3 regions of the Pseudoalteromonas sp. RWi3 genome follow, and region 2 is predicted to be linked to each of the others. Evidence: predicted binding sites of a transcription regulator. Region 2 holds the regulator's gene; each other region holds the start of a gene.

Region 1 (4,460 bases), on a different contig from region 2:
ACATCACAATCTTTTTGTGTTCTAAAGTAGCTACACCCTGTTTGAGTGGTTACATGTTCCCAGGTGTCCTGCATGAAGATTAAAATAGCATTCTCACGTCCTGTCTCTAGCACTTGCTTGTTCTGCAATTGCCCATCAATAAGATAAGTAATGTTTTCCTCATCCACTTCGCTGCGTAAAACAGTCAATGTGTTGCTGCCAACCGTTTCCTTTAAGCTAACTGCAAACCCATTATGGTAAGTTGCGCCTATTCCTATTAGTTGACCTTCAATTCTGTAACCAACAACATTACTACCTTCAATTAATTGCGTGGTGCGATAATTTAAAACAACATCATTGAAGTCATAGTCTCCTGCAAATGGCCATTTATCCTCATAGGCAAGGGTAACCCAATCACTTTCACCAGGGTAAACAGCGCTGGCAAATGTGGTAATTTCATAATCTTCGACTTCACCACCCAATACTCCACCAGTAGCAGTGATTAACGATGCCTCTGTACCATCTGTAACCCTAAAACGTGCCCAAGTTTGGCCTGACTTTGTGTTGTTAGGTACATCAACTAAAATGCTGTTGTCACCTTTATTAAGAACAGTCTTAGTCACCATTCGCTCAGTTTCACTAAAAACACCATTTTGATCCCAATCAAACCAGGCGTATAAATAGCTGCCCGCTGAAGCATTCACGATAATTTGACTTGATTGCCCTGCAGAAAACGCAGTAACAAAACTAACTCCATCATCTGATGCGTCGACTGGGTTAGAAGCAAGCTCACTGTCAGTGTTGATGTTTTCACCATCAACCGTTGCGCCTAAATAAATTAGATTAGTATTATCGCTATTTGGGTCGAATAAGTGTCTTGCACCACTTTGCGCTAGACTTGTGCGGTATGGCAAAGGTGCATCACCAAAATCAATTGAACTGTCAGTTACCTTAACTTCAGCGATAGCACAACGAGCACCATCATTTTGACTTGATTTAGGCCCAGACGTAAATACATTGGCCACCGGCGTGTAATCCACAACAGGGCTGGTACTTAAATCCACTTTATGAATTTTACCGCTTCTATTATTACTAAAATAAAATTGGCCATTAATATCAAAGTAGGCTGCCCCGAAAGCCCCTGTATCTGTGCCAATGTCTAGCTGCGTTATAAACTTACTGGTGTTCGCATCGACATCTATTTCATGTAAATCGCCATTTGATTCAACCGCATAAAGCAAGTTACTCTGGGGGTGAAATGCAAAGTCATAAATCCCTAGTTTCCAATTAACAGTACCAGGCATTAGGTTAGCGGTGATAGGTGCGTTTAAGTCACCATCCAAATCAATTTCATACAGCCCAAAGTTAGGCGAATAAACATAATATGCAGCACTTTGTTCCGCTTCTTCACCAGTGACACGAACATCACCAACATAAAAATTAGTGTCTGGAAGGCCTGAGATATCAAGGCGGGTCATCTCGTAACCACTGCCGATCTGCACCACACTTTTAGGTGCTTGGCGGCTAAAGCCATATAAATACTGATCTTTATAATTAAAACCAATTGCATTGACGCTTTCGTTGTTTGCTTCTGTAGAAAAGGTTAATTGAGAAGCTAAAACGGTGGGCTTTGCAGAGACCAAGTCTATTCCGTAGAGCTGAGCATTTGCGTCTTGCATTAAGAATGCTTGGCTTGGACACGTATCAAATGACTGACTATACGCGGTGCATGGGAGTAGCAATATACATGCTTTTGCTAAATAGGTTAATTTCATTAGATACCCCTCATAAGTTAAGTGGGTATACCAATGCAGGCTTCATTCCAAAATTTAACCTATTGAAAATTAACACTAAACATATTTAACAATGCATCTTGCAACTTGGTTTTTTGCATTATGCGAGTCTTTTTTGAAAATAGGCGAGCAACAGGATTCACTACGCTCAATTTGGTTGGTAGTTGAGTCAGGTGAGATAAATACAGTACAATAATGTAATTAAGGCTTAGCTCCATTAACGCTAAGCCTGTTTATTTTAGGTAACAAGCATGGCACAAAATCGCGGAAATCTATTTATTCTATCAGCCCCTTCTGGAGCAGGTAAATCAAGCTTAATAAATGCGTTATTAGCAAAACATGCAGATATGAAAGTATCTGTATCTCACACAACTCGCTCACCTCGACCTGGTGAAGATAATGGTGTGCATTACCATTTTGTATCCGTTGATGAATTTAAGTCGCTCATTGATAAAAATGACTTCTTTGAATGGGCTCAAGTATTTGATAACTATTACGGCACATCTAAACAAGCTATCGAAGAACAACTCGCGGCAGGTATTGATGTATTTTTAGATATTGATTGGCAAGGCGCACAACAAATGCGCAAGCTAGTTGATGATATTGAAACTATCTTTATTCTCCCCCCGTCAAAAGAAGAATTAGAAACCCGTTTAAACAATCGCGGTCAAGACTCTGCAGAAGTTATTGCTGGGCGCATGGCACAAGCACAGTCAGAAAGCTCTCATTACGACGAGTATGATTACGTTGTAATTAATGACGATTTCGACACGGCATTAACACAGATAGAAACAATAGTGCTTGCTAAGCGTTTATCTTTAAAGTGTCAGTCTGTTCGCCATCAAAGCCTTATTACTGACTTAATAAAATAGCTGTTTATATATTTATAGATAAAAATTAACCACTAGCTATTGGCGAATCTTACTGGGTGCAGTAAACTACGTCTTTGCTTAAAAATTTATTTGGAGTGCTGAAGATGGCTCGCGTAACTGTTGAAGATGCAGTAGATGCAATTGGTAATCGTTTTGACTTAATTTTAGTTGCGGCTCGTCGTGCCCGCCAAATTGCTGTGGGCGGTAAAAACCCACTGGTTGACCCTGAAAACGATAAGCCAACAGTTGTTGCTTTACGTGAAATTGAACTTGGTTTAGTTGATAGCTCATCAATGGATGTTATTGATCGTGAAGAGCAACAACACCAAGAAGCAGCTGAAATGGCTGCCGTTGCTGCTATTGTAGGTGGCAACCAATAATCTGACTTCCCGGTCTGATTTCGCCAACGGCGTAGTATTTCTACTCTAGCCGTTGGCAATCCCTTCTTTTCATCGTATATTCTTAACATACCGTTACCTATTTGCTTCACGAGAACATTGGAGTGTGAATGTATCTTTTTGAAGGTCTAAAAAAGAAAATATCAGAATATTTGCCATCGGCAGATGTAGAACTGGTGCAAAAAGCCTATGTTGTCGCTCGCGAAGCGCACGAGGGGCAAACTCGCTCTAGCGGCGAACCCTATATTACTCACCCAGTTGAAGTAACTCACATCCTTGCTGGCATGCATTTAGACCATGAAACTCTCATGGCTGCATTAATGCATGACGTCATTGAAGATACCGACTTTAGTCAACAAGACTTAGCCGATATATTTGGTGACACCGTCGCGGAGTTGGTTGAAGGTGTTAGTAAACTCGATAAACTCAGCTTCAAGGATAAAAAAGAATTTCAAGCTGAAAACTATCGAAAAATGATTATGGCCATGACGCAGGATATTCGCGTTATTTTAATCAAACTTGCCGACCGTACACATAACATGCGCACCTTAGGGGCTCTTCGCCCTGATAAACGTCGTCGCATAGCACGTGAAACGCTTGAGATTTACGCGCCAATCGCTAACCGATTAGGTATTCATGACATTAAAAACGAGTTAGAAGATCTTGGTTTTCAAGCACTCTATCCTATGCGTCATCGTGCACTTAAGTCCGAAGTAGCAAAAGCACGTGGTAATCGTAAAGAAGTTATTTCCAATATTCAGACCGAAATTACAGCTCGCTTAGAAGAGGCTGGTATAAAAGCAGGTGTTTCAGGTCGTGAGAAGCATTTGTATAGTATTTATAAAAAAATGCTAAACAAAGAACTGCTGTTCAATGAAGTTATGGATATTTACGCCTTTAGAATAGCTGTTGACTCCATGGATACTTGTTATAGAGTTCTCGGTGTTGCGCACAATCTTTACAAACCCATTGAAACACGTTTTAAAGATTACATAGCAGTGCCTAAAACTAATGGTTACCAATCGCTGCACACCTCCTTAGTTGGGCCTCACGGTATCCCTGTCGAAATACAAATTAGAACTCACGACATGGATCACATGGCTGATAAAGGTGTTGCTGCACACTGGATGTATAAAAAATCAGGCGATGGTGCAGGCCATACAGCGCAACAACGAGCACGCCAGTGGATGCAAAGCCTACTTGAGCTTCAGCAAAGTGCTGGCTCTTCATTTGAGTTTGTTGAAAACGTTAAAACAGAACTTTTCCCTGAAGAAATATATGTATTTACACCCGATGGCCGCATAGTTGAATTACCAATGGGCGCAACAGCCGTTGATTTTGCATATGCGGTTCATACTGATGTGGGCAATACCTGTGTTGGAGCCCGGGTTAACCGTAAGCCTCATCCGTTAAGTAAA
Region 2 (4,460 bases):
TGCCCAAATGCTTGTAATTCCAAGCCTATTCATTGCTTACTCAAGTGTTGCGCAAAGTGAACTTCCCGCTGCAAACCAAGTATCAATAAGTGCCGATAAACAGCAAGCACAGCTAAAATCTAATGTCGGTATTTTTGAATCGAACGTAGAAATAATCCATGGCGCACGGCGCATTACTGCTGACCGCTTAGAAGTACATAAACGCGACAAGTTAGGTGAGAATAAGCAACTGCTTATTGCAACAGGCAGTCCAGCTTATTTCGAAGAAAAACAAGATGACGGTTCAATCATGAGTGCCAGCGCAAACGAAGTTCGTTACGATGTAGCTGAACGTTACTTAACCCTAATTGGTGATGCCCAGGTTACTCAAGCAGGTCAAAAGATCAATGCTAAAAGCATCTCTTACGACATGGAGCAGCAACTAATTAGTGCGCAAAAAGATGAAAACTCAGATGACCGCGTACATACTATTTTAGTGCCCATCGAAAATAAAAAAGCAAAGTCAAAAGGTCAGCCATGAGTACGTTAAAAGCTGAATTTTTAGCTAAAAGCTATAAAGGCCGCCAAGTTGTAAAGAGTGTGGGTTTAGAAGTAAGTGCAGGAAGCATTGTCGGTTTACTAGGCCCAAATGGTGCAGGTAAAACGACCACTTTTTATATGATTGTTGGTTTAGTACCGAGCGACAAAGGCAAAATAAGCATTGATGATAACGACATTACATTACTGCCTATGCATAGCCGTGCACGATTAGGTATTGGTTATTTACCGCAAGAGTCATCTATTTTTCGTAAATTAACGGTTTATCAAAACTTGATGGCGATATTAGAAACACGAAACGATTTAAATAAGCAAGGCCGAGAACAAGCTCTGGATGGCCTGCTGGATGAATTTAGCATACAACACATTCGCGATAGCCAAGGTATGGCGTTATCAGGTGGTGAACGCCGCCGAGTTGAAATTGCACGCGCATTAGCCGCAAACCCTAAATTTATTTTATTAGATGAGCCTTTTGCTGGTGTTGATCCAATTTCAGTGTTAGATATAAAGAAAATAATTGAACACCTTAAAAACCGAGGCATCGGGGTGTTGATTACAGATCATAATGTACGAGAAACCCTTGATGTTTGTGAAAAAGCCTACATTGTTTCTCATGGTGAGCTAATTGCTTCAGGCACTCCTGAACATGTGCTTGCCGACCAAACAGTACGCGATGTTTATCTGGGTGAGCAATTTAGGCTATAAACCAACGTTCAGCTAACTATCTGCTAAACTTAATTCTGATTACATAATAAAAGGATTGTTAAAGATAAATGAGGCAATCACTCCAGCTGCGCATGGGCCAGCAATTGACAATGACACCTCAGTTACAACAAGCTATTCGTTTGTTGCAACTCAGTACATTGGATCTACAACAAGAAATTCAGGAAGCACTCGACAGTAATCCTTTACTAGAAGTTGAGGAGCATGAATTTAGTGATGAAACTGCAGGCAAAAATGAGCAAAAACAAGACACTGATGAAGTAACAGTCAGTGCATCTGCTGATGAAACACCAAGTGAATACGAACAAGAAAGTAGTGAAGCACTCAGTAAAGAAACTGTCAGCGACGAAATGGCCATGGATGTAACATGGGATGAGTACATGAGCGCTGCGCCTTCTAGCTCATCAGGACCAATGCCTGAAGATGAGTCTATTTACCAAGGTGCTTCCACTGAAACGCTGCATGAATACATTATGTGGCAGCTACAATTAACGCCATTTAGCCCGACCGATGAAGCCATAGCCATTGCTATTGTTGAAGCGATTGATGAATCGGGTATTTTAACATTGAGCTGCGAAGACATTGTTGAAAGTTTAAACAAAGATAATAACGAAGAAGAAATAGAACTTGATGAAGTTCAAGCTGTTTTAAAACGCATCCAATTGTTTGATCCAATAGGGATTGCCGCACGCAGCTTACAAGAGTGTTTATGTATACAACTGAATCAATTCGACCCTGCAACGCCATGGCTTGCAGAGACTAAAATGATTTTAACCGAGCATATCGATCTTTTAGCAAGTCGTGACTATCGCACTTTGATGAAAAAGACTAAGCTTAAAGAAGATGAGCTAAAAGAAGTCATGACACTGATACACAGCTTGAACCCTAAGCCCGCAGATACTATTGTGCGCGAAGAGTCTGAGTATGTTATCCCTGATGTTTCAGTGAAAAAAGTTAAAGGGCGCTGGATGGTGGAATTAAATCCAGAAAGCATGCCTAAAATTAGAGTGAACAGCCAGTATGCCGCCATGTCTCGCTCAGTAAAATCGAGCAGTGACAGTCAGTTTATTCGTTCGCATCTGCAAGAAGCAAAATGGTTTATTAAAAGCTTAGAAAGCCGTAATGAAACATTACTCAAAGTAACTAATTGTATAGTGAAACAGCAGCAAGGTTTTTTTGAACACGGCCCCGAAGCTATGCGCCCGATGGTACTAAATGATGTAGCAGAAATGGTCGAGATGCATGAGTCAACTATCTCACGCGTAACAACTCAAAAGTATATGCATACACCACGTGGTATTTTTGAGTTGAAGTACTTTTTCTCTAGTCACGTAAGCACCGAAAATGGCGGGGAATGCTCTTCTACAGCTATCCGTGCATTGATCAAAAAGCTTATTAGCGCAGAAAACTCAGCGAAACCATTGAGTGATAGTAAAATTGCAGATATATTGGCTGAGCAAGGTATCAAAGTAGCTAGACGCACAATTGCAAAATATCGTGAGTCTCTAGCTATTCCACCGTCAAATCAAAGAAAGAGTTTGATTTAAGGCGTAAAAAACAAAGAAGGAAAATGCTTATGCAAATTAACTTAACTGGTCGCCACGTAGAAATTACCGATTCACTTAGAGACTATGTACACAATAAGTTTGCGAAGCTTGAAAGGCACTTTGATAGTATTAATAATGTACATGTGATTCTTGACGTAGAAAAATTAAGTCAAAAAGCAGAAGCCACAATACATGTTAGCGGTGCTGATTTATTTGCTTCAACTGAACATCAAGATATGTATGCTGCGATTGACGGACTGATTGATAAATTAGACCGCCAAGTAATAAAACACAAAGAGAAGCACGCTCGACACTAATACTATGAAATTAAGTTCACTTACTTCTGAGGACTGCAGTAAAGCTGCGGTCCTTTTTAATAGCAAAAAACGAATTCTAGAATTTATTAGCCAATTGGCTCATGAAAAGCTTCCTCACCTCACACAGCAAGAGATCCTTAACGCATTATTAAATCGGGAAAAGCTTGGTAGCACAGGCATAGGTCGAGGTATTGCTATACCACATGGTCGCATGAGTGGCGCACAATCTCCTCTAGCATTAATCTTAGTGAGTGAAACCCCCATTAACTTTGATGCAATTGATAATCGTCCTGTCGATATTTTTGTAGCACTGATCGTACCTGATGGAGATTGCCAACTTCATTTGAAGACGTTAGCAACAATTGCTGATAAACTTAACGATAAAGAGTTTTGTAAACAACTACGTAGCGCAAAAACAGATCAGGATTTGTATCAAGTTATTGTTGAGCATTCATAAGAAAGTGAAGGAGAGGTTACATGGAATTGATTATTATCAGTGGGCGGTCTGGTTCAGGTAAATCCGTCGCGCTTCGCGTACTAGAAGATCTTGGCTATTACTGTGTTGATAATATTCCGGTCAATTTACTCCCTTCTTTAGTTCGAAGTGTGTCAGAGAATTACGATAAGATTGCAGTCAGTATTGATGTGCGTAATTTACCCAAAGAACAAGAAGAGTTCAACGACATCCTTGAGTATTTGCCTGGCTTTGCAAATCCAACTTTGTTTTATCTCGATAGTGATGATCAAACACTTATCAAACGCTTTTCTGAAACTCGTCGATTACACCCTCTTTCTATCGATAGTTTGCCGCTTGATTTGGCCATTAAACAAGAAAAAATATTACTTGATGTACTAATAACTCGCGCTGACTTTATCTTAGATACCACTGAGCTCAGTGTGCATCAGCTGGCCGAGTCGATCAGAGAAAAGATTTTAGGTAAAAAAGATAAAACACTGATCATAACATTTGAATCTTTTGGCTTTAAACACGGCATACCTAAACAAGCTGATTATGTTTTTGATGCACGCTTTTTACCTAACCCACATTGGGAACCGGAGTTAAAGCCCCTCACAGGTTTAGACCAGCCTGTAAAAGATTACTTAGCAAGCCACAGCATAGTGCAAAAATTTACTTGGCAAATTCAAACGTTTGTACAAACTTGGTTACCGCATTTAGAGCGAAACAACCGTAGCTATTTGACTATTGCTATAGGTTGTACCGGAGGGCAACACCGCTCGGTATATTTAGCGCAAACCATAGGTGAAAGCTTTGCAATGAGCCATAACAATGTAAAAATTCGCCATCGTGAGCAAGATTGATTTTAAATAGGCCTGT
Region 3 (4,460 bases), on a different contig from region 2:
CAGCTCTTTAAAGTCAGGATCAGGGTCTCCCGTCATAGAAAACAGGTTAAATGTACCCTCTTGCATAACAAGTGATTCGCCTGTGCCCATAAATAAAAGCTTTTCACCATTTTGGCCATCAAGCGTTTCAATATCTACAAGCTCTGATAGTTCTCGAATAGCTAAGTCGCGTTGGTTGTAAAGTGTGCTAGAACTACTTTCACTGCGTGTACCGTGTACTGCTGCAATTTGCTTATTCAATGCACTTACATTTTGGATCAATGTATTCGCTTCATCTGAGAATATTTCAAGCTGTTCATTAACAACATTTTTTTGGTCAAAAACAATACCTGACAAGCGGTCCATCTGCTCGATAAGGTTTTCAGCATCCGTCATCACCAATGACCGGGCAACGCTAGAGGAAGGCTGATTAAGGCTTTCTTGTACATTATTAAAAAGCGAGTTAATACTTGTAGAGAGGCTGTTAGACTCTTCAGAAAATAACGTATCTACACGACTTGCTTCAGTGACAAATTGGTCGAAGAACGCTTTGTTTGATGTATCACGGTTAAGTTGTTTTTGGGCAAACTCATTTAAAAGTCTAAATGTTTCACCACGGCCAACTTGATTGTCGACCATGGTCATATGCTCTGTACTTTCTCTTACATAGCCTTTGGTATTTACATTAGCAATGTTTTTACTGGTCGTTTGTAGCAATTCAGAATTTGCTCGAACACCTGAATTAGCAATGTTTAATAAATTAAACGACATGTTAGTTTACTCCTTGGCGAACCAATGTAGCTGCCAGTGATTTAAGATCAGATCTGTTGAGAACCTGCTTAATTTTATCAGCGTAATTGGGATCAGTTGCATAGCCTGCTTTTTGTAAGGAATCTAAAAAGGCAGCAGGTTTTGCTGTATTGTCGAGTGCTTCTTGATAGCGTGGATTTTCATTTAAAAAATCGACAAAATCATTCACACTGTCTTTAATTGAGTCGTAAGCCCTAAAGCTTGCTTGTTTTTTTACTGGCATACCTTGTTCAAATTCAAGCGTGACTTTGCTAGCTTTGGCACCATCCCAGCTGCGATCTGACTTAATATTGAACAGATTGTTACTGCTACTGCCATCCGCTTTGTTAATAATATGCTTACCCCAACCAGTCTCAAGTGCAGCCTGCGCAACCATTACGGCAGGATTTAATCCTATTTTTTCAGCTGCTGATTTTGCATGCTCCCACACGGTGCTAATAAATGACTCTGCATCATCAAACGCCCCTTCGTTTTTATCAGATGCATTCGTTGCGATATCATTTTTGTTTGTCAGTGAATCATTCGAAACACCTGATGCACGTTTATCGCTAGTAAAATTATCAACCGAGCGAAGTACCGAGCCTGGGGTGAACTTTTTCCCATCAGGAGAAAGCTGCTGAACTATTAAATCAGCAAGACCTAAAGAACCATTTGAAGACAACTCAACAGAGAGTTGTTGATCATGCATTTCTTCAAAAAACTTTACGCCACTTGAATTAAACGGGCTGTTTTTATCCTCGAACGCATCATTGGCTTTACGCATACTTTTAAGCAGCATCTGCGTAAAAATAGATTCAAACTGTGCAGCGGCTTGTTTTAGCGCATCTTTGGAAGTGTCACTAGAGGCATCACTTTTTAAGGCACTTTGACGTAATGAGTCTAAGTTCCCTAAATCAAAAAAGTTTTGCTTATCGAGGTGATTAGTATCCATCAGCTTTTTGACACAATAATTAATAATGATATTAACAATGCAATATTTGCGCCAAAGCTAAGAAAGTGTGGGAAGTTGAGGAGTCTAAAAACTCAGACTGATAGAGCACGGCACTCCCTTAGTTTTCAAAACTAAGGGAGTGCTTAAAACTAAATAACAACGAGTTGGCCATTAATAGCACCTGCTTCTTTGAGTGCTTCAAGAATTGCCATCAAATCACCAGGAGCGGCGCCAACCTCATTAATTGCTCTCACTAAATCATCAAGGCTTACACCTGGGTTAAATACAAATGCACGTGAGTCATCTTCATTAACATCAATAATTGTTTGATTGGTTACAACCGTTTCACCCTCGCTTAATGGATTAGGTTGCGATACATTTTGTTGCTCTGCTATCGTAACCGTAAGCCCACCATGGGTAATAGCCGCAGGTTGTAACTTCACATTTTTACCAATAACAATGGTGCCCGTTCGTGAGTTAACAATAATTTTAGCCGACGTATCAGCAGGCTTGAATTCTAAATTTTCAAGTGTTGATAAATACGCCACACGTTGAGATGCGTCACGAGGTGCTAAAACACGAATAGAAGCAGCATCAATTGCTTGAGCACTGTCAGGGCCAACTAAATCATTAATTGTCTGTTCTAAACGCTTTGCGGTAGTAAAATCAGGGCGATTTAAATTAAACGTAATGTAATCACCTTGCATGAAAGGACTTTTAATTGCCCGTTCAATAATTGCGCCATTTGGAATACGACCTACAGTTGGCGTGTTGATTACAACTCGGCTACCATCAGCACCTTCCGCTCCCAAACCGCCTACAATCAAGCTACCTTGTGCAATTGCATACGTATTACCGTCAACCCCTTTTAGGAATGTTTGCAGTAATGTACCTCCGCGTAAACTACCTGCACTACCAATTGACGACACAGTTATATCAATCATTTGGCCCGGCTTTCTAAAAGGAGGAAGCTCTGCATGTACAGCCACCGCAGCAACATTTTTTATCTTTGGTTTTAAATTACTAGCCATAGTAATACCAAAGCTATTTAACATGGCTTTAAAGCTTTGTTCAGTAAAGCGGCTTTGCTCGCCTGTGCCCGGTAAACCAACAACCAAGCCATAGCCTATTAACTGATTTGCTCTTACACCTTCAACCATTGAAACGTCTTTAATGCGCTCTGCAGCGGCACCAAAATGCCAACAGAGTAGGCAAATACTTAAAAAAACTTTAAAACCGTTCATAACCACTTTCCTTTAAAAAGGGAATAACGCACTACTGAAGAACTGAGTTAGCCAGCCGGCGCTTTGTGTCTCTTGCATTTGCCCTTTACCAGAGTATTGGATACGTGCGTTGGCAATTCGATTTGATGTCACCGTGTTATCGGCAGTTACATCTTGAGGCCTTACAAGCCCTTCTAAACGGATAAATTCTTCACCAGTGTTTAATGTAAGCCACTTTTCACCACGGATAACTAGATTACCGTTAGGTAAGACACGCATCACATTGACAGAAATATCACCAAATAAGCTATTAGATTGATTCGACTTTGAATCCCCTGTAAATGAGGAGTCCGAACCAACACCAAATTGAATACTTTCATTGCCAATATTGACTGGTAAGCCACCAAGACCAATAACGGGGTCTAAGCTGGCATTACTTTCTTTATCAGTTTCTGTTTTCGCCGCTTTTGATGCTTGCGTCGACTCTTGAAGCTTAACAGTGATTATATCGCCTGTTCTTAAAGCTTTTTTATCTGAGTAGAGATCATTGGCTGAATAGGTGTCAAATAATGACCCTGTAGGCACAATTTGTTCCGTAACTGGCTCTGGGTACATTGGCGCATAGTAAGGATCGTCTTGAACCACATGGGTATTTTGTGTCGTCACACAACCACTCAATAAACATGCACCACTTAAGGCAATAATAAAAGTACGCATCACATAACCCCTTACACTTTAAAGCTGTTGGTTAACATAGCTAAGCATTTCATCAACCGCCGAAATCACTTTTGAATTCATTTCATAAATACGCTGTGTTTCAATTAAGTTCACCAGCTCTTCCGTCACGTTTACATTAGATGTTTCGAGTGAACCTTGCACAATCGCACCTAAGCCATCAATGCCAGGGTTACCTTGAACTGGTGCGCCACTAACAGCCGTTTCGGTGTAAAGGTTTTGCCCAACTGGCTCAAGGCCTGATGGATTAATAAAGTCACTGATTGTCAATTGTCCAATAACCACGTTATCTGGCTGGCCTGCGATACTAACTGAAACTTCACCATCTTGTGACACCGTAATTGATTGTGCATCGTCAGGTACGTTCATTTCTGGTTGCACAGGAAAACCAGCGCCCGCTGTAACAATTCGACCATCTTCATCGGTGGTAAATTGGCCATTACGAGAATAAGCAATATTTCCGTCAGGCTGAAGCACTTCGAAAAACCCAGGGCCTGAGATCATCCAATCCAATGAGTTTTCAGTAGTAAGCATGTTACCTTGAGAAAAGTTCTTTTGGTTTGCGACAACTTTTGCACCAGCACCCAACATTAAGCCAGATGGCATTTCAGTATCTTGCGATGAACGCCCACCAGGTTGGTTTATATTTTGATAAAGTAAATCTTCAAATACTGCGCGGCTTTTTTTGTACCCTATGGTACTGGCATTAGCTAAGTTATTTGAGATCACCGATATATCGGTTTGTTGGGCATCTAAGCCCGTTTTACTGATCCACAATGCAG

The links. Region 2 encodes sigma-54, which starts transcription at its own class of promoters, with help from an activator protein. Its sites were predicted from a motif close to GTTGGCACGNNNNTNGNNT; they were not measured.
Region 1: ACFI4Z_RS12375 (LruC domain-containing protein) is a predicted target of sigma-54. The motif match lies at 1,788-1,806, and genes of this name have one in related genera.
Region 3: flgJ (flagellar assembly peptidoglycan hydrolase FlgJ) is a predicted target of sigma-54. The motif match lies at 1,758-1,776, and genes of this name have one in related genera.

What each region holds. Positions count from the first base shown of each region.
Region 1 covers NZ_JBHNYL010000008.1:151,581-156,040, reverse strand. Annotated here, with positions in the region: gene ACFI4Z_RS12375 (LruC domain-containing protein) at 1-1,754, opposite strand, end outside; gene gmk (guanylate kinase) at 2,024-2,644, shown strand; gene rpoZ (DNA-directed RNA polymerase subunit omega) at 2,749-3,024, shown strand; gene spoT (bifunctional GTP diphosphokinase/guanosine-3',5'-bis pyrophosphate 3'-pyrophosphohydrolase) at 3,153-4,460, shown strand, end outside.
Region 2 covers NZ_JBHNYL010000011.1:39,080-43,539, forward strand. Annotated here, with positions in the region: gene lptA (lipopolysaccharide transport periplasmic protein LptA) at 1-520, shown strand, start outside; gene lptB (LPS export ABC transporter ATP-binding protein) at 517-1,242, shown strand; gene ACFI4Z_RS13985 (RNA polymerase factor sigma-54) at 1,311-2,807, shown strand; gene hpf (ribosome hibernation promoting factor) at 2,837-3,124, shown strand; gene ptsN (PTS IIA-like nitrogen regulatory protein PtsN) at 3,129-3,581, shown strand; gene rapZ (RNase adapter RapZ) at 3,602-4,444, shown strand.
Region 3 covers NZ_JBHNYL010000001.1:816,377-820,836, forward strand. Annotated here, with positions in the region: gene flgK (flagellar hook-associated protein FlgK) at 1-750, opposite strand, end outside; gene flgJ (flagellar assembly peptidoglycan hydrolase FlgJ) at 752-1,720, opposite strand; gene ACFI4Z_RS03540 (flagellar basal body P-ring protein FlgI) at 1,870-2,964, opposite strand; gene flgH (flagellar basal body L-ring protein FlgH) at 2,977-3,660, opposite strand; gene flgG (flagellar basal-body rod protein FlgG) at 3,679-4,460, opposite strand, start outside.